4 regions of the Gracilibacillus sp. D59 genome follow, and region 4 is predicted to be linked to each of the others. Evidence: riboswitches for the same ligand, from Rfam matches in the RefSeq annotation. Region 4 holds a riboswitch; each other region holds the start of a gene.
The links. A riboswitch is a leader RNA that binds a small molecule or an ion and turns the genes downstream of it on or off. The one in region 4 is predicted to bind thiamine pyrophosphate.
Positions count from the first base shown of each region.

Region 1 (7,820 bases), on a different contig from region 4:
GCACCGTTTCTGGACACTTTTTACGATTTACTGGACACTTTCTATAAAATTAGCAAAGCCCGAAAAGAGTTTCGGGCTTTGCTTATATATGCTTCTCTAGTCGATAGAATTTTTTCGTATTTTGTTCCACCTGTTCTACTACTTGTTGTAATGGTAACTCTTTAATCCCCGCTATTTTCCTAATCACATCATTTATCATATTAGGATGTGTCATTTTTCCTTGAAAGGTACCTTCAAACGGCCAAGGACCATCAGTTTCAACCATCATTAGTTCCATTGGATAACTTCCTATCAAGTCTTGGATTTCCTTTTCATAAACACAGTCTGGTGTTACAGAAATCATATAATTTGATTCGATCATCCTCTGAACCGTTGCTGCATCTCCTTTGAACCAATGAAAATGGGCACGCTTCACGCCATGCTTTGCTAATAAATCACATACCGTCACCGCATCGTCATATACTGCATGCAAAACAATCGGCAAATCATATTGCGCGGCTAAAATCATAAATCGTTCTAATATTACAATATAAGGTTGCAAACGGAGATTGGGCTCCTCTTTTCTCTTATAAAAAGGTAAACCCACTTCGCCAATGGCAACTATCTGATCATGGTGTTTATGAATCAAAGTTTCGATTTGTGCTATTTCTTGACTAGTTGGAAGTGGTTGTTCCGGATGCCAGCCAAAAGCCGGAAAAACTTTTGGATACTGATTGTATAATTGCCAAACTTTTTCACAGCTTTTCAGATCACTTGATACGGCAATCATACCATCCACTTCTAATGTATCCATAATTATTTTTTGTTGATTTGGCTGATACCAATCCAAATGAATATGTGCATCAAACATCCAATACACCTCGTAATGTTTGGTAGATTTCTTTTTTCTTTTCAAGAAATGCTGTCGATAAGGTTAATTCTTCCTGTCTCGGACGATTAAAATCAATGCTGAATTCGTTGATGACCTTAGCAGGCTTCGCACCTAAGACAAGAATTCGATCTGATAAGAAAATAGCTTCCTCAATGTTATGTGTCACAAATAAGACAGAGGGCCGTTCTTGCTCCCAGATAGCTAATAACCATTTTTGCATTTCTAACCTTGTGAACTCATCTAATGCTGAAAAAGGTTCATCTAGACATATAAAAGATTGTGGGCTTAATAAACTGCGTACAAATGCAACACGTTGACGCATTCCACCTGACAATTCATGTGGATAGGCGTTGGCATAATCCTTTAATCCAGCCTTTTCCAACATCGCGAGCGCTTTTTCTTTATCAGGCTTTTGATATAACTCCATACCTAAAATAACATTTTCTAAAACCGTACGCCACGGGAATAACGATGGTGTCTGCGGCATATAACTAATAGCGCCTCTTTTACCATTAATCGTTTCATTATCCAATCGAATCGTGCCAAGGTCTGCTTGATAGAGCCCGCCGATTAGATGAAAAATTGTACTTTTCCCACTTCCAGACGGTCCTAGTAAGGAGACGAATTCACCATCATTCACTTGTAAATCCAGGTTATCCAGAATCGTCTGTTCACCGAAGCTTTTTGTAATTTTCTCGAGTTCTAGTGTACTCATTATTGATCCTCCTTACCCGGATGCCATTTTAATATGATTTTTTGAGCAGCAATGATAATCGCAAAAAAAATCAGACATAAAATCATAATAAATAAAATGGCAACAAATACCCTGTCAGTTCGAAACGATGATGAAGCCAACGTCATGTATACACCAATTCCTTCATTGGCACCTAACCATTCAGATATTACAGCACCCATTACACTATAGGTAGCTGAGATTTTTAAGCCGGAAAACATTTGTGGAACCGCATGAGGCAATTCAAGCTTCATGAAAATTTGCTTTTTCGAAGCGCCAGCCATTTTCATGTAATGAATTAATTCCGGGTTTGTATGCCTTAATCCATCTATGGTAGATACAACGATTGGGAAAAAACATACTAAAGTAATAATTAATAATTTCGGCGTTACACCAAATCCGAACCAAATAACAAGCAGTGGTGCGAGCACAATAATCGGAATATTTTGTGACATGATAAGCAGTGGATATAGTGCTTCTCGAATTTTGGGCAAAACATGAAGGACTACCGCAATAATCAACCCTACACTAACACCAATAGCTAGTCCGCAAACAGTCAACAAAACTGTCGAAAATATATGGTGCTGGTAGTCATTCCAGCCGCTGATCGCTTCCTGAATAATAACAGTTGGTGCAGGAAGGACCCAGGTCGGAATATCAAAGATGCGACTGGAAACTTCCCATATAATTAAAATACTAATGATCACTGTGACTGGTAAAAATGACTTTCTAAACATAAAACATGCTCCTATTTACTGGCCACTTTTTATTGTTTAGTGACCGCTTTTTCCCATTTAACGATATTTCTTGGTCAATTCACTCATAGAAGCTTTATGATTCTTATGAGAATAAATTTTAACTTGTGAGATAACACTTGGGCAATCTAACTCATGCATACGATGATTCATTTTTTCGATAACAGATAATAAATCTACAAGATCACCTTCCATGGTTGTTTCTAATGGATTGACTTGATATTTGACCCCCGCTTGTTCGATAATTTTGATTGCTTCATCAACAAAAGGGATTGAATCTTCTCCTTTTGGTGTCTTTGGAATGATTTGTACACTAACTAATGCTTCAGCCATTGCGATCCCTCCATTATTCTGGTAAAAATTCGTTGGTAAACGCTGCTTCAACGTCTAGTTCACGCTCTAACAAGTCATTATTAAACATGAATTCGGCATAATTACTCCATACCTCTGCTGATTGCTCGCCCCATCTGTCTGCATCGTCTTGATATTTTGGCGATACCCATTCTTGGCTTGCATGGACTAATTCTTCATCTAAATCTGGTACGGCATCAACTAAGATATCAGCAGCTTCACTTGGATGATCAATTGCATCTTGATAGCCGCGACTTACTGCAGCCATAAATTTTTCAATGGTTTCCGGGTTTTGTTCAATCATCTCTTCATTTGTTGTAATAACTGGCGTATAATAATCTAGTTTTTCCGAATAGTCCGTGAGATACATCATATCAATTTCTTTTCCTCGAAGTTCGGCTTCGATTCCTGTCCAGCCATAATAAATCCAGGCAAAGTCAACATCACGTTCAACTGCTGTAAAAAAGTCGGTATTTCCCATATTTACGATTTCTACATCCTCTACAGATGCACCTTCTTGTTTCATTAACGCATCGATAACTGCAGATTCAACAGGAGCACCCCAACCACCATACGTTTTCCCTGCAAAATCAGCAGGTGATGTGATTCCTTTTTCCACTGGTGCAGCAAAACCGGAAGTATTGTGCTGAATAACTGCAGCAATCGAAACGAGTGGTATATCTTGAGTACGTGCTTCTGTTACCTGTTCCTGATAACTAATACCAAATTCTGCCTGGCCAGAAGCTACAGTTTGATCTGCCCCCGCTTCACCTGGCATGACAATTTCCACATCAAGGCCCTCTTCTTTAAAATATCCTTTTGATTCGGCTACATAAAGTCCGGTGTGATTAGTGTTTGGCGTCCAATCTAATACTAAGGTAACTTTCTCTAATTCTTCTTGTGTCTTTTCTTCATTCCCACATCCTGCCAAAATAAACAAACCTATGATTGCAATTAAAAATTTTTTCATGATGAAATCCCCCTATTTATATTATCTTTTTAGAGGAACATATAAGAAAGCGCCCTAGACGAATTGCCTAGGGCGCATATAGATACTATTATCTCATATGTTCCCTACGCTGGTGCTAACCAGATCAGGTTCTAAGGGTCAGCATCTTACGGATACAGTCTCAACCGGCAACACCGGTCCCCCTACATTCATTATTCTATTACTACCTTCTACTTTGACATAATTCGTACTTTTGATCAAGTTTTATTAACCCTACTAATTAACATACCAAATTCTCCAACCGACAATAGCTATTTCCAACACTCTAATTACATTGCAGTATTGTGGAAGAAGAAATATTAAAGTTTTGGTAAGGAGGATATTTAAATGCAAGTATTTTTATATGTATTACTTGGTATGATTGTAACTTATGTCTTATTACTAATTGGAGAATTCGGTCTGGTATTGCTTGGTAGAGGAGCGTTTGGTTTACTTTTATATATTGCTTTGAACATAAACAAGAAGAATAACATAGAAAAGTAACAAAGCTAATGAAGTAGATTGAATCAAAGAATGATGATATCGATTTTTTTACAGAAAAGGTTTAAAGCACCTATCTGATTGATTTGTAATATCGATACATATTCAGGTGAAAATCATGCAAAATATTACTAGTATCGGTTGAACAAATTTAAAAAAGTGGAGTTTGTATATAAATGAAAATTATGTACTTAACAATTGAACTTATAGTTGGATTTTTTTTCTTGTTTATCATAGTGAAATTTGTAGGAAAAAAAATCATTAATCAAATTTCCCCGTTCACTTTTATAGCAGCTATTGTTTTAGGAGAATTAATTGGAAATGCTTTATACGATCATAAAATAGGCGTCCTTTATATTATTTATTCTATGTGTATTTGGGGAGGATTACTTTTTTTCGTTGAGTATTTAAGTCAAAAATTCCTTGCAATCAGAGGTTTGGTTGAAGGGAAACCTTCTGCTCTTATCAAAAATGGAATTGTTGATCGTGAAGCATTAAAGAAAAATCGAATGAATTTAAATCAATTACAAAATTTACTTCGACAAAGTGAAACCTTTTCTATTCGTGAAGTCGCCTTTTGCTATTTAGAGGCAAACGGATCGCTTAGTATTTTAAAAAAGTCAAAGTATCAAAAAACGACTCAGGAAGATTTTAATATGCCTTCACAAGTAGTTTCCGTACCAATCACTTTGATAAGAGACGGAGAAGTTTTATGGGACGAAATCATTGATTTGGGCTTTGATGAATCTTGGCTGAAATCACAATTAAACACTTATAATATTACTGACTACAAAGATGTTTTCATAGCTGAATGGCTTCAAGGGGAAGGTCTTTTTGTACAGGTTATTTAAACCGTACGACTACAATAAAAGAAAAAATTTGAAATTGTTAACAATTTTACTTTATCTAACAGATGCATGAGTTCAACTGACGGTCATTAAATGTTCGTCTTTTTTATGGATTAATTTCAACTTTTTGGAATATTATGTTAAAATATTGACAGAAGAGATTATGCTTATGACAGCTTAATTTAATCGTATACATGGCTATAAGGAGGGCTGAAAATGAAAATAGGAGAAAAGATTCAAAAAAAGTATTTAGAGAGAAATAAGTTATTTTTAGCTATAGACATTATTTTTAGTGTTTTAACGATTTATTTTGCAGTTCGAGTGTTATTGATATCTATTACGGGGTTAGTAAGTTCAAATCCGTCAACTGATTCTCCGACTTTATTACTTTTTGCTATGCTATTTTCTTTAGGATTATCTAATTCTGTTCGGGTTATTGAAATGTTAGTTATCGAAAAAAAAGAATATTTCTCGTTTTTACTTTTATCTACACTCTTCGTTTTCAGTGTATCTACATATATATTACTAGTAGACTAAAGGGAGTGTTGATCGATAACGATCAAAATCCCCCCAATGTATTGTGTATTTGTTAAAATCTATAAGCACTTCCGCATGTATTAGCCTGTGGTTCATAATAACAATGTTGTTTATATTGTCCTGCAAATGGTTGACCATACCATGTAGGTGGACATTCAGCATACGGATTAAAATACCAAAGAGAATATTTAGAAGGATGTTTTCTCCAATACTTTACAACTTGTCGTGCTAACCTTTTCTCCACTTCTCTTGCTGGTCTATAAAATAAACTACCTTTTTGTACTGCTTCAAAAGAATAATTTCCACCTTGAACTTGAAAAATTACATCACGTATAGTCCTTACATCCTTAAAATCTAAACAATCAGCTTTTGCCCGATTTACAATAACATTCCCAACCATGAGCATCCCTAGTCGCCCTTCAGCAATGGCTTCTGCCCTCAACATTCTTGCTATTAAATTAATGTCACTTTCGTTATATGATACTCTTGTCACTATTATCACCTCTAAAAGAATTGTATGAAAAAATCTTTGAAAAATGTAAGATTTTCGTAATTCTTATCTGTTTGGGCTTGGACCATTTCGCAAGAATTCATAGCTAAGATCAAGTCGGATTTTTAGGTGTTCGCTTCAGTTCTTCATACTTCTATTTGGATTTTTTACATGGTGGAGTTTAATATGTTCCGCCATCTACAGCCATTGGAATATACGGTGTCACTGATATGAGGAGATTTCGGGGGCGAATATGTAAAAAAAGAGAGTAACAAAAAAATTATTGCTACTCTCTCTATTATTTAAAAGGATTTATTTTAAAATTCTTACCTAGTCTTATCCATGAATTTTATTTGCTACTTCGACGACACGTTTTGCTTGATGTTTAACTGCTGCTTGAACATCTTCTACCATGGAACCATCTTCCTGGCTTTGCGTAACACTTGTCCCATATGGATTACCGCCAGCTGCAAATAATGAATCATCAGAATATCCTGGAGGAACGATGATTGCCCCCCAGTGCATCATAGATGTATAAAGGCTTAAAACTGTTGCTTCTTGTCCACCGTGTGGATTAGAAGCAGATGACATTGCACTTACTACTTTGTTTACTGTCTTACCAGACGCCCATAAACCACCTTGTGTATCGATGAATTGTTTCATTTGTGATGCTACATTTCCAAAACGTGTTGGAGTGCTAAAAATAATAGCATCCGCCCATTCTAGATCTTCAGTCGTTGCTACAGGGACATCTTTAGTTTCTTCTACATGTTTTTTCCAGCCTGGATTTTGTGCGATTGCTTCTTCCGGTGCTGTCTCAGCAACGCGTACTACTTTCACTTCCGCTCCTGCTTCTTTTATTGCTTCTGCTGCCCAATTCGCTAATTGATAGTTTATACCTGTTGAACTGTAATAAACTACTGCAACTTTTACCATATTTGTAAAACTCCTTTGCTTCTTTGATACTTTATATTTTCCCAGTCTGAGATAATATATGTATTTATCTCGATACTGAGATAAATACAATTTATCATACGTTTATCTCGATTTCAAGATATTTGTGCTTAGTAAAAAACATGGAGTATTCCCCATGTTTAGTCAAATGTTAAACCAGCCTCTACAAATGTATTATAACGGATCACATTTCCTGCCTTTTGATAATCAAATTGAATGGTTCCATTTTTGCCATACAATTTGATTTCTCCTTCTGGTGCCATCATAGTCATCGTCATCACTGATTGTGGTGTACCTTCACGAATTTTTGTAATTATCTCTCCTATTTCATTTTTATCGTTTGAATCCAATACGACTTCATCATTTACGATGACTTCGATACGATGGTAAATATCTTCAGGAACAATGATATCTGCAATAGGAAGACTCGCGATCGCTAATGCTCCACCCTCATTGTCACAACCTGTCAGTTCGAACATTATGTTTTGATTATCTATTAAATAATATTCTAATTGTGGACAAGATACGTCTCTTATTGTTTCAGCCACACCAAAGTTATCTTGGGTTGCATCCACTTTTATACTATGTTCTCCATTTTCGAACATATAATTGTTAAAAACCGGATCGCCTTCTGTCGTATATTGGACAACTCGCATAATAGCATCTTCACTTTTTTCTACTTGTTGTATAAATTGTTCCAGTACCATTAAATTTAGTGTTTGATCAAGCTTTATTACTACATCATGGTCTTCGTCAACTATTCTTTTTATGGCAACGGCACTACTTTGCCCA
Region 1 is NZ_JBQQCK010000014.1:90,242-98,061, forward strand. Features, by position in the region: gene ACTWP4_RS19400 (TatD family hydrolase) at 83-850, opposite strand; gene ACTWP4_RS19405 (ABC transporter ATP-binding protein) at 843-1,586, opposite strand; gene ACTWP4_RS19410 (ABC transporter permease) at 1,586-2,341, opposite strand; gene ACTWP4_RS19415 (thiamine-binding protein) at 2,399-2,692, opposite strand; gene ACTWP4_RS19420 (ABC transporter substrate-binding protein) at 2,706-3,680, opposite strand; TPP riboswitch at 3,765-3,874, opposite strand; gene ACTWP4_RS19425 (hypothetical protein) at 4,047-4,202, shown strand; gene ACTWP4_RS19430 (DUF421 domain-containing protein) at 4,376-5,050, shown strand; gene ACTWP4_RS19435 (hypothetical protein) at 5,264-5,584, shown strand; gene ACTWP4_RS19440 (cell wall hydrolase) at 5,637-6,077, opposite strand; gene wrbA (NAD(P)H:quinone oxidoreductase) at 6,411-7,010, opposite strand; gene ACTWP4_RS19450 (DUF4362 domain-containing protein) at 7,169-7,820, opposite strand, start outside.
Region 1: linked by a shared signal. The riboswitch ahead of ACTWP4_RS19420 (ABC transporter substrate-binding protein) and the one ahead of ACTWP4_RS18995 (DUF561 domain-containing protein) in region 4 are both predicted to bind thiamine pyrophosphate.

Region 2 (7,820 bases), on a different contig from region 4:
CCAAAAGGTTCACCTGTATTATCTGGTGGAAAACCAGGTAAACACAAACTAGTTGGTACAAGTCCTGGTTTTGTTCCAGATATCTTAAACACTTCTATTTACGATGAAATTATCCAAATTGGTGATGAAGATGCGATTAACACATTTAAACGTTTAGCAGCAGAAGAAGGACTTTTCGTTGGTCCATCTGCTGGAGCAGCCGTTTTTGCTGCCATTCAAGTAGCAAAAAGGCTTGGTTCAGGTAAAAAAGTAGTCTGTATTGCTCCAGATACCGGAGAACGATATTTAAGTATGCATTTGTTTTAATACTTGATGTTTTAAACAAGATTCTTGTAAGTACACTTTCCGTAGTGACTTTAAAAAGGGTATATAATTTTAGGTTCACTAAATGCTCAAAGAGATCAGTAAAAACTGATCTCTTTGTTGTAAGTTAACGAAATAAATAAGTGTCTAACCGTCTATCTAGTCGAAACACTTATACAACTTCAAAATTAAAAGGGTCCAAAATACGGTCCTGGTCCATATGGTCCTGGCGGAAATGGAGGTCCATAAGGTGGATAATCGTAATAAGGAGGATATGGTGGGTATGGGTACGGCCCTGGATGACCGCCTGCGATTTCGCTTCCTAAATAACCTAACCCAAAACCTAACAATCCTGCCCCTAATGGTCCTATAGGTCCAAAAAATCTTTCGTCTGGATGTGGTGGTTGTTGTGGCTGTCGAAATTGTTGAGGTGCCATCTGATAGTGGTGATGATGCATAAAGCATTCCCCTTCCTTCAGTAAACTTTCATCACTTGATAGTAGCCTATGCACCAATTACAAATTGGGATAGGATATTCACCTATTTTTGAAAAAATAATTTAAAAGGTGGTTTGTACATTGAAAATAATCGAAAAAGAAAATGTGAATTGGGAAGACCAGTTTTTACATCAAGACGTGCCAAGTATTACACCTTATTTAATACCAGATAATCAAACAGCACCTATTATATTAGTTATACCAGGAGGCGGATACGGTCATCGTGCATATCATGAAGGGGAGCCAGTTGCAAATTGGCTCAATCAAAATGGAATACATGCCTGTGTTTTAAGATACCAGATTGCACCGATATCAGAACAAGAAACTATTGAACAAGCACAGCAGGCCTTACAATTAATCAAAAGCAAGAGAAATGATTGGGGTTTGAATGATCATAATCAAATAGGCGTGTTAGGTTTTTCAGCTGGTGGGCACCTAGCTGCAGTGGTCAGTAATCATCACATTGAGACAGAGGGTTTCTCCTCAAGGCCTGATTTTCAAATCCTTTGTTATCCGGTAATTACAATGGGAGAGTTCACACATGAGGGAAGTAAAGCGAATTTACTTGGTGAAAATCCAAACCAGTCATTGATTGATCAATATTCTTGTGAGAAAATTGTACATGAAGATACCCCGCCAGCGTTCATCTGGTCAACCGCAAATGATCAATCGGTATTATCCATTAATAGTTTAAAATATGCGGAATCATTACAACGGTATCAGATTCCGTATGAGTTACATATTTATCAAGATGGCAGACATGGTTTGGGGCTTGCTGAAGACCATCCGAATACGATGGACTGGAAAAATGCTTGCTTACGTTGGTTAAACGCTTATATAACAGAAAGTGAGGAAGATTAATGGCAAAAGTAAAAATGCTCGTACAATCCACCTATAATAAAGAATTACTGCGAGCAGGTAAAATATACGAAATCAATGATGAAACAGCAAAACGCTGGGAAATTAGCAGAATTGCTGAAATCATCGAAGAAGAAAAACAAAATTAATGTAGTTCCAGTAGCTTTCGTAATTTTAATCGGAAGCTATTTTTTTGATCATCGGTAAATTTTTTCGGTCCTTTTGTTCGTAAACCTGCTTTTCTGGCTTTAGCATTCACATGGCGTTCTTGTAACATTCGGTTGATTTTTTCTTTTGAATAAATGAAGCCAACGTGATGCATCACTTGGCATCCTTTCTCTAAACAAAGTGCTGCTAGTCCGTAGTCTTGGGTGATTACTAAATCATTACGCAGCACCATTTGTACGATTCGATAATCAACTGCATCAGACCCGTCGTCTACATATTTTACAGTTACATGTTGAGGCGTTTCTTTTATTGAGAAATGACTGTAACTTTTTACTACTATTACATTGAGCTGATAGGTTTTGGCTTCTTCTATAATAATATCGGTCACAGGACAAGCATCTGCATCGACATATATTTTCATGATATTCGCTCCCTTCTCAAAAATAGTAGGTATAAATAGTATAGCAAAATCGACAAAATTATAGTATGATTTTCTTAGTCTATCAATAGAAAGTAAGGGAAATAAATGAAAAGCTATTTAGAAGAACAACAAGAACAAATGCTGAGAATGTTAGAACAGTTAGTCAATATCGATAGTGGCTCATACGACAAAGAAGGTGTCGATAAAATTGGAGCCGTCATGAAACAATATTATCAAGACATTGATTTTGAAGTGGAGGAAGTGAAACAAGAGGAATCAGGCAATCACTTGATTGTTCGAAAAAAGAATGTGGATCCATCTAAACCAACTATTTTGATTCTTACACACATGGATACCGTGTTTGAAAAGGGAACAGCTAAGGAAAGACCTTTTAGTATAAAAGGGAATCGAGCATATGGTCCAGGTGTCATCGACATGAAAGCAAGTCTTGTTTCTGTATATTATGCGATTAACGCATTGCTAGAAAGTGAGAAAGAGTCTGTTGGACAGGTGGAAATATTATTAACGAGCGATGAAGAAATAGGTTCTCAAACCTCTAGAGAGCTAATCGAAAAACATGCCCGGAATAAAAAATTTGCATTAGTAATGGAACCAGCCCGCAAAAACGGTGCGATCGTCTCAGCGAGAAGAGGTAAAGGTCTTTACACATTGGAAGTAATCGGGAAAGCAGCTCATTCAGGTATCGAACCTGAAAAAGGAAGAAGTGCGATTGAAGAGTTAGCGTATAAAATTATACAATTGTATGATATTACCGATGAGGAAGAGGGCATTCATGTCAATGTAGGCTTAATTGAAGGTGGAACTTCAGTGAATACAGTTTCTGATCATGCAACAGCTCAAGTCGATGTACGCTTCCGAACACAAGAGCAAGCAGAAGAAATAAAGGAACAAATCGCTACAATTATGGCCAGTACCGAAGTAGACGGGACCAAAGTCAACATGGAAGGGGATATCAATCGCCCGCCAATGGAAAAAACGGAACAAACAGAAAAATTGTTACGTATTATTAAACGAGTTGGAGACGAACTAGATATTTTTATTAAAGATACGGAAACTGGTGGCGGATCTGATGCTTCATTTACCTCTGCATTAGGTATACCAACCGTAGATGGTCTAGGACCGGTAGGAGGAAGAGCCCATCGAGAAAGCGAATATCTCGAATTAGAATCCTTCATCCCGCGAACACTTCTTCTAGCACATGTCATCGATGAATTAGCAAAATCATAGGCGAATTTGTTTAGATACGAAAAAACGCAATTCACTTATAAAAGTGAATTGCGTTTTAAATTAACCTGCATCATAATTTTCTTGTAGAAAATGTAGCTGATGTCTTAATAATTGCATCTCTTCATCATTTAAAGGTACTAACGGTAAACGAACTCCTCCAACATCGATTCCGTTTATGCTTAATGCTGCTTTTATCGGTGTTGGACTTGGTGCCATAAACATAGATTGCATAATCGGTAGCAAGAAATGATGTAATTCCTGTGCCCGCAACATATCCCCGTTTTGACAAGCAGCAATCATATCGTTCATTTCGTTTCCAACAATATGTGAAGAAACAGAAACAATTCCATTTGCCCCAATAGCAACAGCTGGAAGTGTTAAGTTATCATCTCCACTATATAATGAAAAGTCCTGATCTGTTTCTCGAATAATTTTGGTCATCACATCGAGATTACCGCTAGCTTCTTTTACGGACACGATATTGTCAATTTTGGAAAGTTCAATAATGGTTTCAGGATTAACATTAATACTCGTTCTTCCTGGAATATTATACAACATCACAGGTAGAGTAGTAGATTCCGCAATCACTTTAAAGTGTTGGTATAAACCTTCTTGTGATGGTTTATTGTAATAAGGTGCTACAAGCATGATGCCATCTACACCGATCGTTTCCGCTTTTTTCGTCATCTCGATAGATTCGCGCGTATTGTTTGACCCGGTCCCAGCAATAACTGGCACCCGGCCATTAACTGTTTTAACGGCGTATTTTATCAAAGATATTTTTTCTTCTTTTGATAGTGTCGGAGATTCACCAGTCGTTCCTGTAACAACTAATGCATCTGTTCCATTTTGAATTAAGTAGTTAATTAAGCGCTCTGTTTTTCCGTAATCAATTTCTCCATTTGGATCAAAAGGAGTAACCATTGCTGTTAATACACGTCCAAAGTTCATGATACATCCACCTCTATTCAAAGATTTAAAACAATTTGACTATTTCCATTGAATAGAGGGTATCTCATCACCAATGTTAATAAAAAAGATGCAACAATGAGGGTCTCATTGTTGCATCTGGTTTTACACTGGATTCGATGCGTGAGATAGCCCTCCATATAGTTCGTCACTATATGACAGCCCTGCATTTATTCAATGAAGGACCAGTAATTTAAGTTGATGTATACTTAGATTACTTCGGCAAATTCCCCTTTCCATAGCTTTCTCTGGCGACATCAGCCTCCAACTATGTACTAATGGTTTTTGCACCTCTATTCTCACTTCAATAAAAAATTGAAGCAAAATATTTAATTGTTTTACGTTGTAACCAACTATATCAAAAAATATCGATTAGTGCAATCCGATTTATTAAAAAATTTCTTGACAATATGGAAAAATTTGATATGATGTAATCGAATTAAATATTATCAACACATTCCACTAGGGGTGTCTTTTAAAGACTGAGATTAAAGTAATACTTTAAGACCCTTAGAACCTGATCTGGTTAACACCAGCGTAGGGAAGTGGCTAGTATCTAATATATTGCAATCCTTTTATATGGATAAGTATAGCCACTATCTCTACGTTTGTATGGATAGTGGTTTTTTGTGTTTGAAGGGGGCTTGGCACAATTAAAGGGAACGTAGAAGGCGTAAGCCTAGATCAATACTTATTACAAAAAGGAGATGTGTTTAATGAAAAAATCTTTAACATTAACAGATATTTTAGTAACGATTGTCATTGCCTTTATTTTTAGTGTTATTTACAAACTTTGGGGTCCATTATACAGCTTAATTGGAGTGTTTGGCTTACACCTAGACCAATTAATTTATGGTATGTGGTTTATGGCAGCTACAGTAGCTTTCCTTATCATTCGTAAGCCAGGGGTTGCTTTATTGGCAGAACTTGCTGCTGCCCAGGGTGAATTTTTATTTGGTGGACAGTGGGGAATATCTTTACTGTTATATGGCCTTGTACAAGGGTTAGGCTGTGAACTGATTTTTGCAATGTATCGATACAAAAGTTATCGTTTATATGTTACCTGTTTGGCAGCAGTGGGAGCAACAATAGGTTCACTCATTTTAGATGTGTTTTATGGTTATATCGATTCATTAGCCGTTTGGAATCTTACATTATTGATTGTTGCCAGATTAATAGGATCGATATTGATCACCGGTGTGTTTGCCTACTATTTAGTAGAAGCATTGGACAAAACAGGTGTTACGAAAGCTATTCGTCCCATTTCAAAGGACGATTACAAAAAGTTGGACGATGAGATGGGGTAAACTGAGATGTTAGAAATTAAAAATATGCGAGCAAAATATCCAAGCGCGGCATCTTTATTATTTAAAGATTTTTCATTATCCATTAATAAAGGGGAGAAAGTATTACTTGTCGGTCCTTCAGGTTCTGGGAAGTCTACATTACTCCAAATCATGGCCGGCTTAATACCAGACGTTATTGAAATGCCTTTAAAAGCAGATAAACAACAAATATCAGAATCGTACGGCATGGTTTTTCAAGACCCAGATGCTCAATTTTGTATGCCATATGTAGATGAAGAAATTGCGTTTGTATTGGAAAACCGAAATACTCCAAGACAAGACATGGATGATTTAATTTGCCAATACCTAACCCAGGTTGGATTACAATTAGATGATTATCACGTTTCGATCCAACAATTATCTGGTGGAATGAAACAACGTCTTGCGATAGCATCTGTCTTAGCATTAGAACCTGAAGTGCTTTTTTTAGATGAACCAACCGCTATGCTAGACCAAGTTGGTACTAAACAAGTTTGGGACACCTTGAAGAATGTCTCAGAGGATAAGACAGTGGTGATTGTAGAACACAAAATTGATCATGTATTATCATTAGTTGATCGAGTTATCATCTTGGATGACACTGGTTCTATAGTGGCCGACGGTGAGCCAAACGATATTTTTAATCAATTCCGCAGTAAACTCTATCAATATGGGATATGGTATCCCCATATTTGGGATGATTATGCAAGTCAATTACCAGAACAGTCGCATAATGAACATAGTTATCAACCACTTGTAACCATGCAATCTTTTTCCGGTTATTATCAGAAACATTTAAAAATGCATGTCGAAAATGCGGTAATTAACCGAGGAGATTGGATAACAATAACCGGTGAAAATGGTTCTGGTAAAAGCACGCTTATGCTGGCAATGATGCAATTAATTAAAACATCAGGAGAGATTAGTTATTTTATAGCGGAGGATATAAGAACATGCGATTACCGAAAAATGGGGTATGTTTTTCAAAACCCTGAACTGCAATTTGTGAAAAACAGTGTCTACGAAGAACTTGAGCATTCATTAAAGCATAGCAATGTGCCACAAAAACAGTTCGCAAACAGAATAGAAGCACATTTGACCAAATATAATTTGTATCATGTTAAAGACCATCATCCATATCAATTATCTATTGGTCAAAAGAAACGTTTAAGTGTAGCAACTGCAACAATAGCAGATGTTGATATTCTGTTATTAGATGAACCGACCTTTGGACAGGATGCTAAAAATACCTTCCAAATGCTCGAACTTTTCGAAGAATGCAGGAAAAATGGTGTCACCATTGTGATGGTTACTCATCAGACTGAAATAGTAGAACTATACGCTACCAAGGAATGGCGAATAAAAGATGGAAAAATCACAGATATCATTGATCTTTCCAAACAGTTCGAAAATACGTTGAAGGATGATATGTATGTCAATCAGTATTAATTACCAATCTACATGGTTGCATCGGATAAATCCCAGTTTTAAATTATTGATATTGACCGCATTGTTTATTGGTATGCTATTTGTGCACAATCCCAATTTTTTGTTATATATGATTATTGGTGCTCTTCTACTATATCTTTTTGGTACCGGACATACCTGGAAAGTAATCGGGTTGTTAGCTATTCCATTATTGATTATTTTTCTTTCATCTTCTACAACTATGATCTTTTTTGGTGAAGGGGAAACTACCTGGTTTAAATTAGGCTTAATCCATATAACAGAAGAGAGTTTTTATCGCGGTATTCACTTAGGGCTTAGGAGTTGTGTCTTTGGTATCTTAAGTTTAATATTTGCTTTAACGACTAGACCGGTTTATTTATTCTATTCAACTATGCAACAATTAAGATTAAAACCGAAGTATGCTTACAGCTTTATGGCGGCCATAAGGATGTTGCCGATCATTGTTGAAGAGTTTCAAACATTACAACAAGCATTAAAAGTGAGAGCTGTCCAATATTCCAAAGGGATAAAAGGATGGTACGAAAAAATAAAATTATATGCGATTCCATTATTAGCTCAAAG
Region 2 is NZ_JBQQCK010000009.1:59,654-67,473, forward strand. Features, by position in the region: gene cysK (cysteine synthase A) at 1-306, shown strand, start outside; gene ACTWP4_RS15210 (hypothetical protein) at 492-761, opposite strand; gene ACTWP4_RS15215 (alpha/beta hydrolase) at 882-1,661, shown strand; gene ACTWP4_RS15220 (hypothetical protein) at 1,661-1,807, shown strand; gene ACTWP4_RS15225 (YaiI/YqxD family protein) at 1,804-2,247, opposite strand; gene ACTWP4_RS15230 (M20 family metallopeptidase) at 2,353-3,495, shown strand; gene dapA (4-hydroxy-tetrahydrodipicolinate synthase) at 3,556-4,449, opposite strand; lysine riboswitch at 4,586-4,768, opposite strand; TPP riboswitch at 4,919-5,025, shown strand; gene ACTWP4_RS15240 (ECF transporter S component) at 5,181-5,771, shown strand; gene ACTWP4_RS15245 (ABC transporter ATP-binding protein) at 5,778-7,238, shown strand; gene ACTWP4_RS15250 (energy-coupling factor transporter transmembrane component T family protein) at 7,222-7,820, shown strand, end outside.
Region 2: linked by a shared signal. The riboswitch ahead of ACTWP4_RS15240 (ECF transporter S component) and the one ahead of ACTWP4_RS18995 (DUF561 domain-containing protein) in region 4 are both predicted to bind thiamine pyrophosphate.

Region 3 (7,820 bases), on a different contig from region 4:
ATCAACTGCCTGATCTTCTACCTTTCCAGCCTTTAATAAAACTGATTGAGGTTTGAAGTCATACAACTCCTTCGTCGCTTGCTTTAGACCTTCCAGTTCAGACGGGATTTTTCGACCTAACAGCTTTTCTGCTTCTAACCGATTCGGTGTAATAACTGTTGCTTGCGGAATTAATTGTTCCTTTAATACTTCAATCGCATCATCTGCTAGCAGTTGTGACCCCATTTTCCCAATCATAACTGGATCTATTACTTTATATGGTACGGGGATATCTTCTAGCAATCGACTTACTTGTTCAATAATTTCAGCAGAAAAGAGCATACCCGTTTTAACAGCATCCACACCAACCATCTCTGTTGCGGCATAAAACTGTGCTTCAATCTCTTCTATTTCCCGGATAAAAATCCCTTGATCTGTTTTTGAGTTATTGGCTACTGTTGCTGTAATCACTGACATTCCATATACATCCCGTTCCTGAAATGTCTTTAAATCCGCTTGGATACCGGCACTTCCTTGTGCAGCAGCTCCAGCTATTGTTAATACTCGCTTCATTTGTAACACCTCGATGTCTGATTTCCATTAAATAACGATAAAAAACCAGATAATCATGATCAACTGAATAATAATTTTTGCGAAAGTTCCACTTAGAAATCCAATCAAGGACCCTAACGCTGCCTTGAGTGCTTCTTGTGATGTTTTTTTCTGAATCATTTCCGTGACGACGACTAAAACAAACGGAACAATAATGATACCGAATGGCGGGATAATAAATGAACCAACAATCACCCCGATAGCTGCCATCCGCTCACCTGTTTTACTACCGCCAAATTTCTTTACAAAATAGCTGTTGGCAATAATATCGGAAAAGATCAACAGCAATGTTAAAACAACCATTGCTATCCAGAAAATCCAGCCAATATTCTCAGCCGATAGTGCAAATTGGTAAATAAAAAAGCCAATCCAAATCACCAATACCGACGGAATAATCGGGAAAATAATCCCCACAAACGCCAATACAAAACAGACAATAATCAATGCCCACCATACCATTTCCATGTCTTATAATCCCCTATCCTACAATTTTGAAAAATCCTACTTACCGCTATGCGAGTAGTTTGTTTACCATATACTTTTGTCTACAGTTCAACCACACCCTATTTCCGTTATATCTCACTCATTATTAAAAATGGATGAACATATTAATGTATAGTTCGATTTTTACGACAAATCTTTGTTCTCTCACGGAAGATTTGTCGATTATCTTGGTTTATTCAACAAATCTTTGCTCACTCACAAGAGATTTGGTGGTTATCACTCATATAAAGCCAGACAAAATCACCAAAGTTACTTCGCACTGATGTATTCTCATAGTTATAAAAAGATCTTACAAGGAAAACCCTGTAAGATCAAGTTTGTTTACTGATTGGCAAGGAAGTCAGCATATGCTTTCACATATGGTGGTAAATCCGGTGGGCGACGACTGGAAATAATATGTCCATCTGTTACGACCGGTTCATCACTCCACAAGCCACCTGCATTCGTCATGTCATCTTTAATACCTGGCGTGCTAGTTACTTTTTTGCCACGCAATATACCAGCAGAAACCAGTACCCATCCCGCATGACAAATTTGGCCGATCGGCTTTTTCGCTTGATCCATATAACGTACCATTTCTAGCACTTCCGGGAACCTTCTTAGTTTATCAGGAGCCCATCCACCCGGCACTAGGATACCATCATAATCTTCTGCATTTATATCGGAAAAAGCATAATCAGAATTTGCTGGAACACCATATTTTCCAATATATTTTTGATTAGCCTCTTTTCCTACCAAATCAACCGTTGCACCTTCTTCACGCAAACGTAAAATAGGGTACCATAGTTCCAAATCTTCAAAATCTTCGTCTACTAAAGCAATTACTTTTTTATTTTCAAGACGCACAATATTACCTCCTTCACCTTAATACTATTAGTGTATCAAAAGTGAGCCCACATTATCGAATCATTGCTCCCGTGTATAATAATTAGCGTACTTAAAAAAAGTACTTGCTGTAGTCTCAGGATTTTCGGCTTGGCTAATTGCTGAAATGACTGAGACTCCATCTGCACCAGATTTCATCAGTCGAATCACGTGTCCTAAACGGATACCACCAATCGCCACAATCGGCAGATCTCCTACTCTTTCTCTTATTTCCTGTAAACCTTTTGCCCCAATTGGTTGTTTCGCATCCTCTTTCGTATTTGTGCTATAAATTGGGCCTACTCCAATATAGTCAGCACCGTCTTTCTTTGCCTGAACTGCTTCCTCTACATTAGTTGATGACACACCAACAAGCCAATTAGCAGGGACAATTTTTCTCACTTCATTTATCGACATATCGTCCTGTCCTACATGAACACCATCTGCCTCTATTTCCAGCGCTAATTCCACATCATCATTGACTAAAAAAGGGACATGATATTGATGACATAGCTCTTTCATTTGAATGGCTAATTGCTTTTTAGCTTCTCCTTCAAGAGCACCTCGGCCTTTCTCGCGAAACTGAAAAAGGGTAATACCACCCTTTAACGCTTCTCTTAGTACATATAAGGGATCTTCTTTCGTATTATTACTTCCGAGTATAAAATAAACTTGCAATACATCACGTTTCATTCTTTTAAGAACTCCTAGTTATTTGTTTTTTCTTGTTGACTTCTTCTCCATCTACTACAAACAATTGATCCAAGAATGCTATTTGAAAACTTCCTGGATAGGTATGCATTTCTGCAGCATTTTCTGCTGCCACTCCATAATAGCTAAGTGCATTAGTCACAGCTTCTATCACGTTTTCACTTACCGATAAGAAGGACGCAATAACAGCTGATAATAAACACCCTGCACCAGTTACTTTTGTTAGAAGTGGATGACCATTGGAGATTATAACTCGTTCATCTTGGTTGATAACCACGTCTTTTTCCCCAGTGATAGCAAGAGGTACTTGTAATGTATCAAAAGCTAACTCTGCTAATTGTTGTACATCGATACTACTTGAACCTTCGACACCACGAACTTGAGCATCAACTCCGGCTAAATTGGAAATTTCCCCTGCATTCCCTCTGATACATGTTACCTTGACTTCCTGTACGATTCGCTTAGCGGAATCTGTTCGGAATGTGGTAGCACCGACACCCACCGGGTCTAACACAACAGGTACCCCTGCTCGATTGGCAGCTTTACCTGCTAAAATCATCGCATCGACTTGCTCTTTTGTTAATGTCCCAATATTTAATACGACAGCACTTGCAATCTGCGCCATTTCTTCTACCTCTTCTTTGGCATTCGCCATTACAGGTGCTGCACCAACAGCATATAGTCCATTTGCTGTGAAGTTCATTACTACTTGATTTGTAATATTATGAATCAATGGTTGCTGCTTTCGTACCTCCTCAATTAAATGGCTCACTTGAATGCCTCCCTTTTATGAGGTAAACCTTTTAATCTGTATCCCCAATGATTTGTCGGACCATGGCCATGACCTAGCTCTAAAGGATACTGAATGGCATCTGTAATAAAATCCTTTCCGATTGCCACTGCGTCTTTTACTGTCTTACCTTTTGCCAGTTCAGCAGTGATGACAGCGGAGAAGGTACAGCCTGTTCCATGCGTATGTTTCGTATCAAAACGATCTGCCTTTAGATAATGAAGATTTTTACCATCATATAAAACATCCACAGCTTCCCCTTGCAGGTGGCCACCTTTAACAACCGCTGCTTTTGCACCTAAATCATCCACAATCACTTTCGCTGCTTTTTCTGCGTCCTGATTATGATGAATCTCAAAACCTACTAAAATTTCCGCTTCCGGTATATTGGGTGTTACTACTGTAGCAAGAGGAATTAGCGTATCACGAATAACTTGTCTTGATGCTTCATCCATTAAGGAATCACCGCTTTTCGCCACCATAACCGGATCAATAACATAAGGAATGTTCGTTTTTGCTAGTTTTTCTGCTATTAATTTCATCATATCGACAGTAGCGATCATCCCAGTCTTGATTGCTTGCGGTGGGATATCTGTTAATACAGCATCTAATTGCTTTTCAATAAAATCAATGGACAAGTGTTGCACATCTTGAACTCCCAATGTATTTTGCGCTACTACAGAGGTAATCACACTCATACCATAAACTTCTCGTTCCTGAAACACTTTCAAGTCTGCTTGAATACCGGCACCACCCGATGGATCGGTTCCAGCTATTGTTAGTGCTGACGCTACTTTATGCATTTTAATTCCCCTTTCCATCTAATGAAAATGGCCATGCTTCAACGTTATATGCCATCTCCCAGAATAAATACTCTAGCTGACAGCTTTTCATAAAGGCTAATTTTGCTTTTTGTTTTTCTCCTTCTCCTACTTGTTCTGCCCACTTATCTAAACGTTCACATAATTCAGTCGTAACGGATGCTGTTTCTTCTTTTGCGTAAAATGTAATCCATTCATAGAAAGGGTGTTGCTCTGTCGGTTGATATTTATCTTTTAAATAATGTCCGATTTCCAAATAGGTCCATGGACAAGGTAACAAGGCTGCAATTAATTCACCTATACTTCCTTGCTGAGCTACACTTTTCATGTGTGCTACATAATGATCAGCTGTCGGTGGCAGAGGATATCCTTGCAATTCATCATAGTCCACTCCTGCAACACGACACAAATTATGATGTGGATGAATTTCACTATTTAAGATGAAGCCGATTTTTTCATAAAAATACGTCATATCTTCTCTTGTAGTGCTTTTCGTAATGGCAATACCATAAATATTCATAAACGCATTAAGGTACTCAAAATCTGCTTTTACATAATGAATGATTGCTTCTTTGTGTAGGTTCCCTTCACCAATTCCCACTACAAAAGGGTGTTCAAAAATACCTTGGTAAATATCATTTGCCGCTACTCGCAATTCTTGACTAAATGTCATGTCTACTGCCTCCACAAAAAATATATATTTCCATAAAAAAGCCGCTCGCGGGTAGCGGAGCGGCTCTTTGAATAATCCATATCAAAAAATAAAGGTGCATGTATTCACACACCATCCGACTCCACTTTCCTACGCTGGTTTTAACCAGTTCAGGTTCAAAGGGATCAAGAAATCGATTCTTATCTCAGCTGCTCTTGCAGCACCCCTAGCGGAATTTATTATGAAGTTATAACCAATAAAACATGGATACGATGAAATGTCAAGTTTTCCCGTCTCTAATTAATTATCCCAAATGAATCAATCGGCCAGATCCGCATTTTGACATCTCCAATGATAGCTTCTTCATTAACAAACCCAAATTGACGGCTATCTTTACTAACTCTTCGATTATCCCCTAAAACAAATATTTTGCCTTCGGGAACACGTTCTTTTCCTGTTAATTCTTTAAGAGTGAAATCATTTGTAAGCTTTTGACCTTCAGAAAGCAAAGATTTGTACTTATCAAGATATGATTCTTCATAAAGTTCCCCATTAATATACAGGTTATCATCTCTCATCTCGATCGTATCACCAGGAAAGCCAATTACCCTTTTCACATAATTATCGTTTGAATCTGGTGCTTCGAAGGCAATTTCGTCAAAACGATCTATATTGCTTATCTTACTCAAAATGATCCGGTCTCCATCTTTTAAATTCGGCATCATCGATTCACCTTTGACAACTGAAGGTGTAATCAAAAAGTGCCGACATAGGAGTACGATTATAATAGCAACCAACAACGCCTTCAACCATGAAAGTAATTCTTTAACGACTTTATTCTCCATTATAGACCTTCCTTCACTTTACTTAACTTTTACTTGTGATTTATATATGTTATTCTATTATAATGCTAAATCCAATGATAGTTTCTTACTTATTTTAGCATATTTTGTATGGCAATTGTTAATTATACCATAGAAATAAGGTGAACAAATGAAAACAGATCAACATTTAGCAAAGAAGTATTATACTATTCTTTTTATTACAGGAATTATTCTATTAGCCTTTAATTTAAGACCCGCCATTACTTCTGTCGGGCCCATTATTGGAATAATCCGTGAAGATTTATCCATCAATAATTGGAGCGCAGGCTTTTTAACCAGTCTACCTCTCATAGCCTTTGCTTTTATGTCACCAATTGCTCCAAGAATTGCCAATCGAACAAGTAATGAAAAAGCATTACTTTACGGTCTTTTAACATTATTAATTGGTATTTGGGTTCGTTCCACTGCATCCATTACTTTATTATTCATCGGGACCACATTAATTGGTGTGGGAATCGCCATCATTAATGTCATTTTACCAAGTCTTATTAAAAGTAATTTTCCTACTAAGATTGGTTTAATGACCGGTGTTTATACTACTTCCATGTCTATTTTTGCAGCATTAGGATCTGGGTTAAGCGTTCCATTAACAACAACTGCTGGACTCGGCTGGAAATGGTCATTAGCTAGTTGGAGCATATTAACGATCATTGGTATTTTTGCTTGGTTAGTGGCGATGAATAAAGCGCCCCTTCAAGAAGATAGTGAACTGTTTGAACCGAGCACAGTCAAATTATTGCGTTCACCTGTTGCTTGGCAGGTGACCTGTTTTATGGGGTTACAGTCCTTTTTATTTTATGTGACGATCTCATGGTTAGCTGAAATTTTGATTTCCAATGGGTTTTCGGGATCAGTTGCTGGATGGTATGTAGCATATATGCAATTCATTAGTTTGCCTGCTACCTTCTTCACACCTGTTATCGCGAGTAAACTAAAAAATCAACAGCCTGTCGTCGCAGTTTTTGGTTTGTCTGGACTTATCGGATATAGCATATTGTATTTTGAGCCTGATATTATTGGATCCACCATTGCGATTACGTTAATTGGTATTATGTTAGGGGCAAGCATTAGTTTAGCATTAGCCTTACTTGGACTAAGAACCACTAACGCAAGACAAGCAGCTGAATTATCAGGTATGTCTCAATCTTTTGGTTACTTGTTAGCATCAATTGGACCAATTGTTGTTGGTCTTATTTTTGATATCACGAACGATTGGCAGCCTTCTATTCTAACGATCATATTTATTGCATTACTTATGACCGGTTTCGGTTTAGGAGCAAGTAGAAATAAGAAAGTTTTATAATCTGTTTTGCTCTTCGTGTGCTATTTTGGATAAAAAAGTAATAACATATTATATAAAGTGAGACTATGATCAGGGTGTTAGCGTCTATTAACCCTAACCTTATTCTTGTGTTACTTGAAGCTTGAAGTGGTGGTCTTTCAGACGGTTAGTACCGTGATAAAGAACTTAACTTTACCGTTCTGTATATCAGGTGTATACTGGATGTATGTAATAAGAAAGGGAGATGGTTGTAGCTATGAGAAAATCCCTCATCTTTGTCATGATAATGTTAACCATTTCTCACTTTATCACACTATCAAATTATCAATCTAATGTATTTAACATTGAATTAAACGAAGAACTACATGCGACTTATTATTATGATGCTGACTATCATGATTCATCGGCAGACAAAGGTATTTTTAATGAAGGTCGATTAATGATTGGAATATTACTATTATCCCTGATTCTTTACTCTCTTCAACAATCATTCGTAGCACGACATTATTTGCATGCAGTATTTTATCAATCTAATTATCTGATCACATTCGTACCCCTTCCACAAAAATAATTTGAAGGAGGTATTATCATGTGGTTTAGATTCTTTATGATTGGTCTATTTTCCCTTGCAGCATTGAGCGTCTGGTTGTACCAGGGAATTGAATTCATTCACGCATTTACTGATTACTTTAAAAATCGTTCTTAATAAAAAAGGGTTTTT
Region 3 is NZ_JBQQCK010000004.1:62,310-70,129, forward strand. Features, by position in the region: gene thiD (bifunctional hydroxymethylpyrimidine kinase/phosphomethylpyrimidine kinase) at 1-552, opposite strand, end outside; gene ACTWP4_RS08665 (DUF456 domain-containing protein) at 580-1,056, opposite strand; gene ACTWP4_RS08670 (type 1 glutamine amidotransferase domain-containing protein) at 1,417-1,941, opposite strand; gene thiE (thiamine phosphate synthase) at 2,002-2,652, opposite strand; gene thiM (hydroxyethylthiazole kinase) at 2,657-3,442, opposite strand; gene thiD (bifunctional hydroxymethylpyrimidine kinase/phosphomethylpyrimidine kinase) at 3,439-4,263, opposite strand; gene tenA (thiaminase II) at 4,265-4,954, opposite strand; TPP riboswitch at 5,064-5,171, opposite strand; gene lepB (signal peptidase I) at 5,230-5,778, opposite strand; gene ACTWP4_RS08700 (CynX/NimT family MFS transporter) at 5,927-7,120, shown strand; gene ACTWP4_RS08705 (hypothetical protein) at 7,356-7,670, shown strand.
Region 3: linked by a shared signal. The riboswitch ahead of tenA (thiaminase II) and the one ahead of ACTWP4_RS18995 (DUF561 domain-containing protein) in region 4 are both predicted to bind thiamine pyrophosphate.

Region 4 (7,820 bases):
ACTTGTTTCCCTTCGACGATATCTGCTAGAAATGTTGATGTTCTCGGTGCTAGCAATATACCATTTCGGTAATGGCCAGTTGCGACATATAATCCTGATACACCTGGTACTTCTCCTAAATAGGGAAGACCATCTTTTGTTAGTGGACGTACACCTGCCCAGGCCTCTTCTATGGTTGCCTGATTTAATGCCGGAAGTATCTGTTTGGCCCGTGATAACAAATGAAGAACACTTGCTACTTTCACGTTTTTATCGGTTTGGTTTGGCTTTGAAGTTGCGCCAATAATGATTCGATTACCTCTTTTGGGAACGAGATAACAACCTTCTGTAAAAATGGTCGATTGAATAAGAGGCTTTTCCGTAACAACGGACAGACATTCGCCTTTCACAGGTGTAAGTTGATTAACATACCGAGAAAAATGAGAACTCTTAAAACCGCAAGTCATGATGACACTTTCAGCGGTGTACACTTTTTCATCTGTCTTCACGCCTTTGACTTTCCCGTTTTCACTCAGGATATCTTGCACCTTCGTCTGTTCTTGAATCACAGCACCATAATGTTCTGCAGCTTTCGCAAATGCTTTCGTTACATGTGGCGCTGATACTTGACCTTCTGTCGGACAATAAAGAGCTGCATAAAAATCGGTAGCAAGTTCTTTTTCCGGTATACTTGCCGGTGAAATCACTTTTGCCTCCACTTTTTGTTGTGTTTGAAAACTTGCAATTCTTTTGAGATCATCGATTTCATCTTGATGATAGACTAACTTCAATGCACCCTTCTCGATTAACTGAATATCTATACCACTCTCTTCCAGTAAATCTTTTGCTAAACGAGAATATAAGTCACGGCTTTCTTTGGCAAAGCGAAATAATGGTGAGTCCTGTTCGAACTCCATTTGTACGCCTAACATGCCAGCTGCAGCACTCGATGCCTCACCAGCAATTATATTCTCTTCCAACAGTAGTACATGGTAACCTCTTTTACTTAATTCATAGGCAATCGATGCTCCCATAACTCCACCGCCAACAATGATTTGATCGAATCGTTTAGTCAAGATGTCCCTCCTTCCTTTTGTCGAACACTTTGCGGTAACACTTCAATGCATTGGTAGGATCTTCGGCATCCCATACTCCTGACATAATTGCCACACCGCTAGCACCAGCATCCAGTACTTCGCTCATATTTAGTTCGGTAATTCCGCCAATGGCGATAACAGGAATCGAAACATTTTCGGTAAGTTCTGTTAACGCAGCTACACCTCTTGGTTCGATGCCTTGTTTAGAATTACTTGGAAAAATATGGCCATAAAGTAGAAAATCCGCGCCATTTTGTTCCGCAGCGATGGCTTCGACCAGGGAATGTACTGACTTACCGATACGAATTGGGAAGGAGTTTTTTACATCTGCAACTGGAATACTATGAAATGCAAGCTGGACTCCTTTACACTTTTTTACCCATGCTACATCTACACGGTCATTGATAATGATCCGATCTGCTGGTACACCTGATTCTACCAACAAATCAATCATTTCCACTATTTCTTTTGCTGTTTTAGTCTTTTCCCGAAGGTGAATAAAATCAACCTTATCGATATTCTCTGGCACAAACTGCAAATCATTTTCTGTCAATCTGCCATTGGAAATTAGGTGAATTCCTTGCATTGGTACAACCTCCTTTGACCTAAAGGAAATAAAAAACCACCCATCCAGCATGGACGAGTGGTATGTATCGAAAGCTTCAATTAATTATCGCTTTTCTACCACTTCCCTCCGCTAGTGTTAACCAGATCAGGTTCAAAGGGTCCGAAGATTCGTCTCAGCCAAATGGCTCCCCTAGTGTTCATTCGTATTTTTTTTACTTACAGGAAAAGGATAACATAGGATTAAACATTCGCCAACAAAAAATAATCCGATTTATATGTTTAATATTTCTCCATAAGGGTAGACATATAATGGAAACATAAATAAGAAAGGATGTTGAAGTTAATGGCCCAAGATCAAGAAAAATTACAAACTTTAATTGATGGATTAAATGAGGATTTAGCAAATGAATATGCGGCAACGATCATGTATACGTACCATGCATCCGTTGTTTCTGGATTATATCGTTCCTTTTTGAAACCATTTTTTGAAGATGAAATAAATGATGAGATTGGACATGCTTTATATTTATCCGACAAAATCAAAACATTAGGTGGTACTCCAACTACAACACCAGCAAAAGTCGAACAACTAACAGATGTTAAAGATTTGTTAGAAGCTACTTATCAAGCTGAAAAAGAAACAATTGAGCGTTATGAAAAAAGAAAACAACAAGCAGATGAGCTTGGTTTAACCGAACTAGTTGTGAAATTAGAAGATATTATTGCAGATGAAACTAGTCATAAAGAAGAAACAGAGCGACTTTTGTCAGACAAGAGCTTTCAATAATTCACTAACCCCCCCCTTTTTTTAATATAGAAAAAACAACTTCCATTTGTTTGGAGGTTGTTTTTTTGTTCTATAATATCCACCTGCTTACAAAAACGAAAATCTAGGAATCTATGGTATAATAAAGTAAGACTTCCATCAGTGGGGATTTTTGACTCCCACTGATGGTTAGCGAAATTTATCAGGGTGTGAACATCCGTTATCCCCATTTAGCTTCTTAGATTCACTCAAACATTGAAGTAGGGATTTTGCGGACGATTAGCACCGTGATAAAAAGAAAATCTTCTGTGGGGTGAGGACATGATGAACACTTTATATGAGGAAATTGATGATTTATATAATGAAATGGTGGAAATGCGCAGGTTTTTACACCAATATCCGGAGCTTTCCTTTCAAGAACATAAAACAGCAGCATTTATTCAGGAACAATATAAAATATTAGACATTCCCTATCAAGCAAATATCGGGGGTAACGGTGTTGTAGCCACCTTAAAAGGTGCTAAGCCTGGTAAAACCGTTGCATTACGCGCTGACTTTGATGCACTGCCGATTCAAGATGAAAAGGATGTGCCATACAAATCTAAAAATGACGGTGTTATGCATGCTTGTGGACACGACGGTCATACGACGACATTACTTGCCGTTGCCAAAGTATTAAAAAACCACCAAGAAGAACTTGCTGGCACAGTAGTTTTCATTCATCAGCATGCTGAAGAACTTGCCCCTGGTGGTGCCAAGCCAATGATTGAAGCAGGCGTGTTAGAGAATGTTGATGTCATTTATGGCACTCATCTCTGGACAAATACACCCTATGGTCTCGTTCAAACATCACGTGGGAACTTTATGGCAGCAGCAGATCACTTCACCATTGAAATAAAAGGAAAAGGTGGTCATGGAGCAATTCCACACCAGACGAAAGATCCGATTGTAGTTGGTTCACAACTTGTAACGAATCTACAACAAATTGTCTCAAGACGGATTGATCCATTAGAAACAGCTGTACTATCGATCGGACAATTTCATGCAGGTGATGCGTACAATGTTATTCCAGATGTAGCGATGATTGATGGAACGGTACGCACCTTTAATCCGGACGTACAACATTTTATAAAAGGGGAAATCGAAAAAGTGCTAAAAGGCACATGTATTGGCTATGATGTATCCTATGATTTTGATTATACCTACGGATACAGACCTGTTGTCAACCATGCAGAGCATGCTGAAAAGGTATTAGCTGCTGCCGAACAGGTGAAAGAAGTAGAGAAGGCTGAAATGATTGTACCAAGTATGACAGGTGAAGATTTTGCCTATTATTTAGAAGAAATACCTGGTGCCTATTTCTTTACAGGAGCCCAAATCGAAAATGGCTTCGTACCTCACCATCACCCGATGTTTGATTTTGACGAGCGAGCCATGAAAATAGCGGCAAAAATGTTGATTGCTGCTACGTTGAATGAAAATGGATAACTCCATGCGGACGCACAAAGCCATCCGATCCCGCTTCTCCTAGCACTCAAATGATAAAGTAGAACTTCCATCAACGGGGTTTTACGGACTATTAACAGTATAAGAAAAACCGGGAAAGCCCACCCGGTCCTATCCAAAGTAGTTATTTTGACATGAATAATAGGCGTAACAACCGCTGCGGCTTGCCCACTTCGCTTTCCGTGGGGCGTGTCTTCAGCTAACTTTTGTAAAGAAGATCGCTTTACAAAAGTGGATCTTCAGATCACGCTGATCCCACAGGAGTCGAAGTGGACGCCTACGCTAATTATTGCTCTACTATGAATGTACTCGCTGACATTCCAATTTTATTACACAGGTTAAGAAAGCTCGAGAAGTTAGCAGTCACAAACGTTGTAGAACAGTTTCATAGCGGAGGCCGTCCACTTCCACTCCTACGGAATGATTTTCGACTAAGATCCACTTTGGTAAGCGCTCTTTGCTTACCAAAGTTAGCTTAGGCGAAAATCCCGTGGAAAGGGAAGTGGACAGCCGCAGCGATGGTTTCCTGTACAAGCTATTTCAAAATGGCTACTCTGCTTACAAATGCGTCGATACCGCGGATTATATGCTTTCTTTACTTATGAAAAAACCCGTTTCAATTATTGAAACGGGTTTACATTATTTTCACCAATTTTCTTGGTCAAATAATTCGGGATTCCAAATAAGATAAACATAAGACTTGCAATTGCCATCAATATGCCCATTAACCACTCGCCGATAATGATCAGAAATAAAATAAAGACAAGGGCGACAACGAAAATCAATTGCTGCATCCATTTAATAAATGCTTGTTCTCTTACTTGTTGTGCAATTGGATAAAGATCTAACCATACTAATGTTGCATGGTGCTTCCATAATGGGATCACTTGCAAAAAGATCATATACATAAATAATAAGGCAAAAATAAGCTTTAGCCATGGATTGGGTACGAAGTAAATCAGTAACCCGCCAATGACAAGCAGTCTTATATATATGCCTAGGTATTCTCCGCTTCTAACTGTTGTTAAGCGATACAAATAAGGATACGCCTGTTTCTGTTGAAAAGGAAGCGATCCTGTCAACAAACGCGATAGCCAATGGCGCTTTTTTACCTGTGTTTCCAAATGTGGAACATCTGTAAACATATTGGCTAATCGGTAAAAGGAGCGCATTCGCAAATAATCACTCTCGATTAGCAAATCCCAATTTAACGCCTTATGTTTCCTAGCTGTTTGATAATTAGTGGCAAAAAGAACAATCAGCAAAACAGTAACCACCGCTAAAAAGATTATCTCCTGAGCAAGAAAAAAATAAACTAACGTCACAATTAAGGAGAAACGGACAACTTTATCCATGACTCTGATATTTTTATCGCGAATACGTAACATCCACCAATTCGCCACTAAGCTCCATCCTTTAATAATAAGCAATACGACGAACAATAACCCATAAGACGAGTTTTCAGAAAAAACAGCCATATATAACGGTGCAACAGCAGCCATCGCTAGGACAAATAAGTAAATCTGGGTTACAAAACTGTAGACTAAAGTTCGCGTAAAATAACTAGAAAGTTGAGACTCAGCAGGAATTAGAAATACAATATCCGCCCTCTTTAACAATGTCTGAATCGGACTGTGTGCGGTTACCACACCTAATACAATCGCGATTACCCAGGCTGATGGAAAATAGTCAGGAATATCCTCTAGAAACCGCTGGTAATAAACAGACATGGCCGAGACAATAAACACCATAGCGATCACGATATGACCTGTAACTATATAGCGTAAATAACGGCTTAGTTCTTTCATATGTGCAGATAAACGTTCAACAAATAATCGATGTGCATTAAGCATATTGATCGGCTTCTTTCGTTAATTGGATGTAAAGATCATCTAATGTTGCTTTTGGACGGTCAAAAGCAGCCCTTAATTCTTCCAGGGTACCTTTTGCACGAATCAAGCCATCATGAAGAATAACAAAACGATCGCAATAACGCTCTGCCGTTGCCAAGATATGAGTAGACATTAATACACCTGCACCTTGCTCTTTCATTTGATTCATTAATTGCAGATAGGATTGAATTCCAAGTGGATCTAATCCGACAAAAGGCTCGTCCACAATATACAAATCAGGTTCGACCAGATACGCACACATAATCATCACCTTTTGTCTCATCCCTTTGGAAAAATGGATCGGAAACCATTTTAACTTCTTTTCTAATCGAAATTCTTTTAACAAAGGTGTGACACGGGCCTGATACACTTCTTCTGGTAACTCATAAGCCATAGCTGTTAACCGCAAATGTTCTTCTAATGTTAACTCATCATACAAAACAGGCATTTCCGGGATATAAGAAAAATGTTGTCTATAACTTTCAGGTGCTTCTTGGAATGTCTTCCCTTTGATAGAGACAATTCCTTTCTTTGCTTGCATTAATCCGATCACATGTTTAATCGTCGTACTTTTTCCTGCACCATTTAAACCGATCAATCCGACAATTTCATTCTGTTTCACATCATATGAAATACCATGTAGGACATTTTTATGTGTATATCCACCTTCTAGATCTTTAATATGTAGTAAAGGTTCCATCATTTACCGTCCCTTCTATTTTCACTTCATTATACGTATTACCATTTCCTATTCATTATACCAAAATTTAATTGAATAAAGAAAAAATTAATGAGCAAACTATTAGATGAAGGGGTAAAGAAAAAGTGTTATATCGATCCTTTCATTTAGTGATAAAAACAATGGATCAACAATTGTTTTATATTTGATAATCACTCACTTTATCCGACATGAATCTTCCCCGGTTCGAGGATAAAGCAACAACTTCTCCCCTTCATGCAGGATGTGTTACAGAACGATATATCGTTTTGTAGCACTCCTGCTATTTTTTTCCCTTTGTCGTTTTAAAGTAGATTAAAAATAATGTATAATAGATATAAAGCGAATAGCACCACTAACTGGAAAGATGTTCACTCCATGAATATGGTGCTAAAGTTCTAGACATATAAGTAGATGTTATTGCATAATAAGACTTATCAATAGAAGGAGCGATCGATAAATGGGAACACATGAAGATTGTATTTTTTGCAAAATTGTGGCAGGTGACATCCCTTCTGCAAAAGTGTATGAAGACGAAGACGTTTACGCATTCCTTGACATTAGTCAAGTGACGAAAGGCCATACCTTAGTCATACCTAAAAAACATACTAAAAACATATATGAAACAGATGATGCACTTGCAGCTAAACTGTTTGCACGAGTACCGAAAATTGCAAATGCTCTAAAAGAATCATTTCAACCAGCTGGAATTAATATACTTAATAATAACGAGGAGGCCGCTGGGCAATCTGTCTTCCATTTACATATTCACCTCATACCTCGTTATGATGAAACTGATGGTTTTCAGCCTAATTGGATCACACATGAAGATCAGTATGATTTAGCTGATTTGGCTTCTAAGATAACTACAAACCTTTAACTTTTTTAAAAAATATGGTTTGATTTTTAACGAAAAAGAGAATGTTATATATATGAAAGGAGTGTTCGGAATGATTAACAGTAAGTCATTATTAATCGGCTTTTTAGCTGGAGGATTAGTAAGCGCTGCTGCTACACTTTTAAGTACACCTAAGGCGGGAAAAGAATTACGCACTGACGTTAAAGTGAAAAGCGATGAGACTATGCGCTATATTAACCATTTGAGAACAGAAGGTGTCGACCTTAAAGAACAAATTAGTAAAACATCAAAAGAGGGGGCAGCTTTAATTAAGGACCTTTCTGCAGATGTCAAAGAATCAATTGAATCTTGGAAGAAAACAGTGGAACCGCATCAAAAAAATATTCAAAAATATATTACGCAAATTGAAGAAAGTTTAAAAGAACTGGAAGACAAA
Region 4 is NZ_JBQQCK010000013.1:131,506-139,325, forward strand. Features, by position in the region: gene thiO (glycine oxidase ThiO) at 1-1,055, opposite strand, end outside; gene ACTWP4_RS18995 (DUF561 domain-containing protein) at 1,048-1,662, opposite strand; TPP riboswitch at 1,749-1,845, opposite strand; gene ACTWP4_RS19000 (ferritin-like domain-containing protein) at 1,987-2,430, shown strand; gene ACTWP4_RS19005 (M20 metallopeptidase family protein) at 2,731-3,897, shown strand; gene ACTWP4_RS19010 (ABC transporter permease) at 4,536-5,768, opposite strand; gene ACTWP4_RS19015 (ABC transporter ATP-binding protein) at 5,761-6,507, opposite strand; gene ACTWP4_RS19020 (HIT family protein) at 6,986-7,405, shown strand; gene ACTWP4_RS19025 (YtxH domain-containing protein) at 7,476-7,820, shown strand, end outside.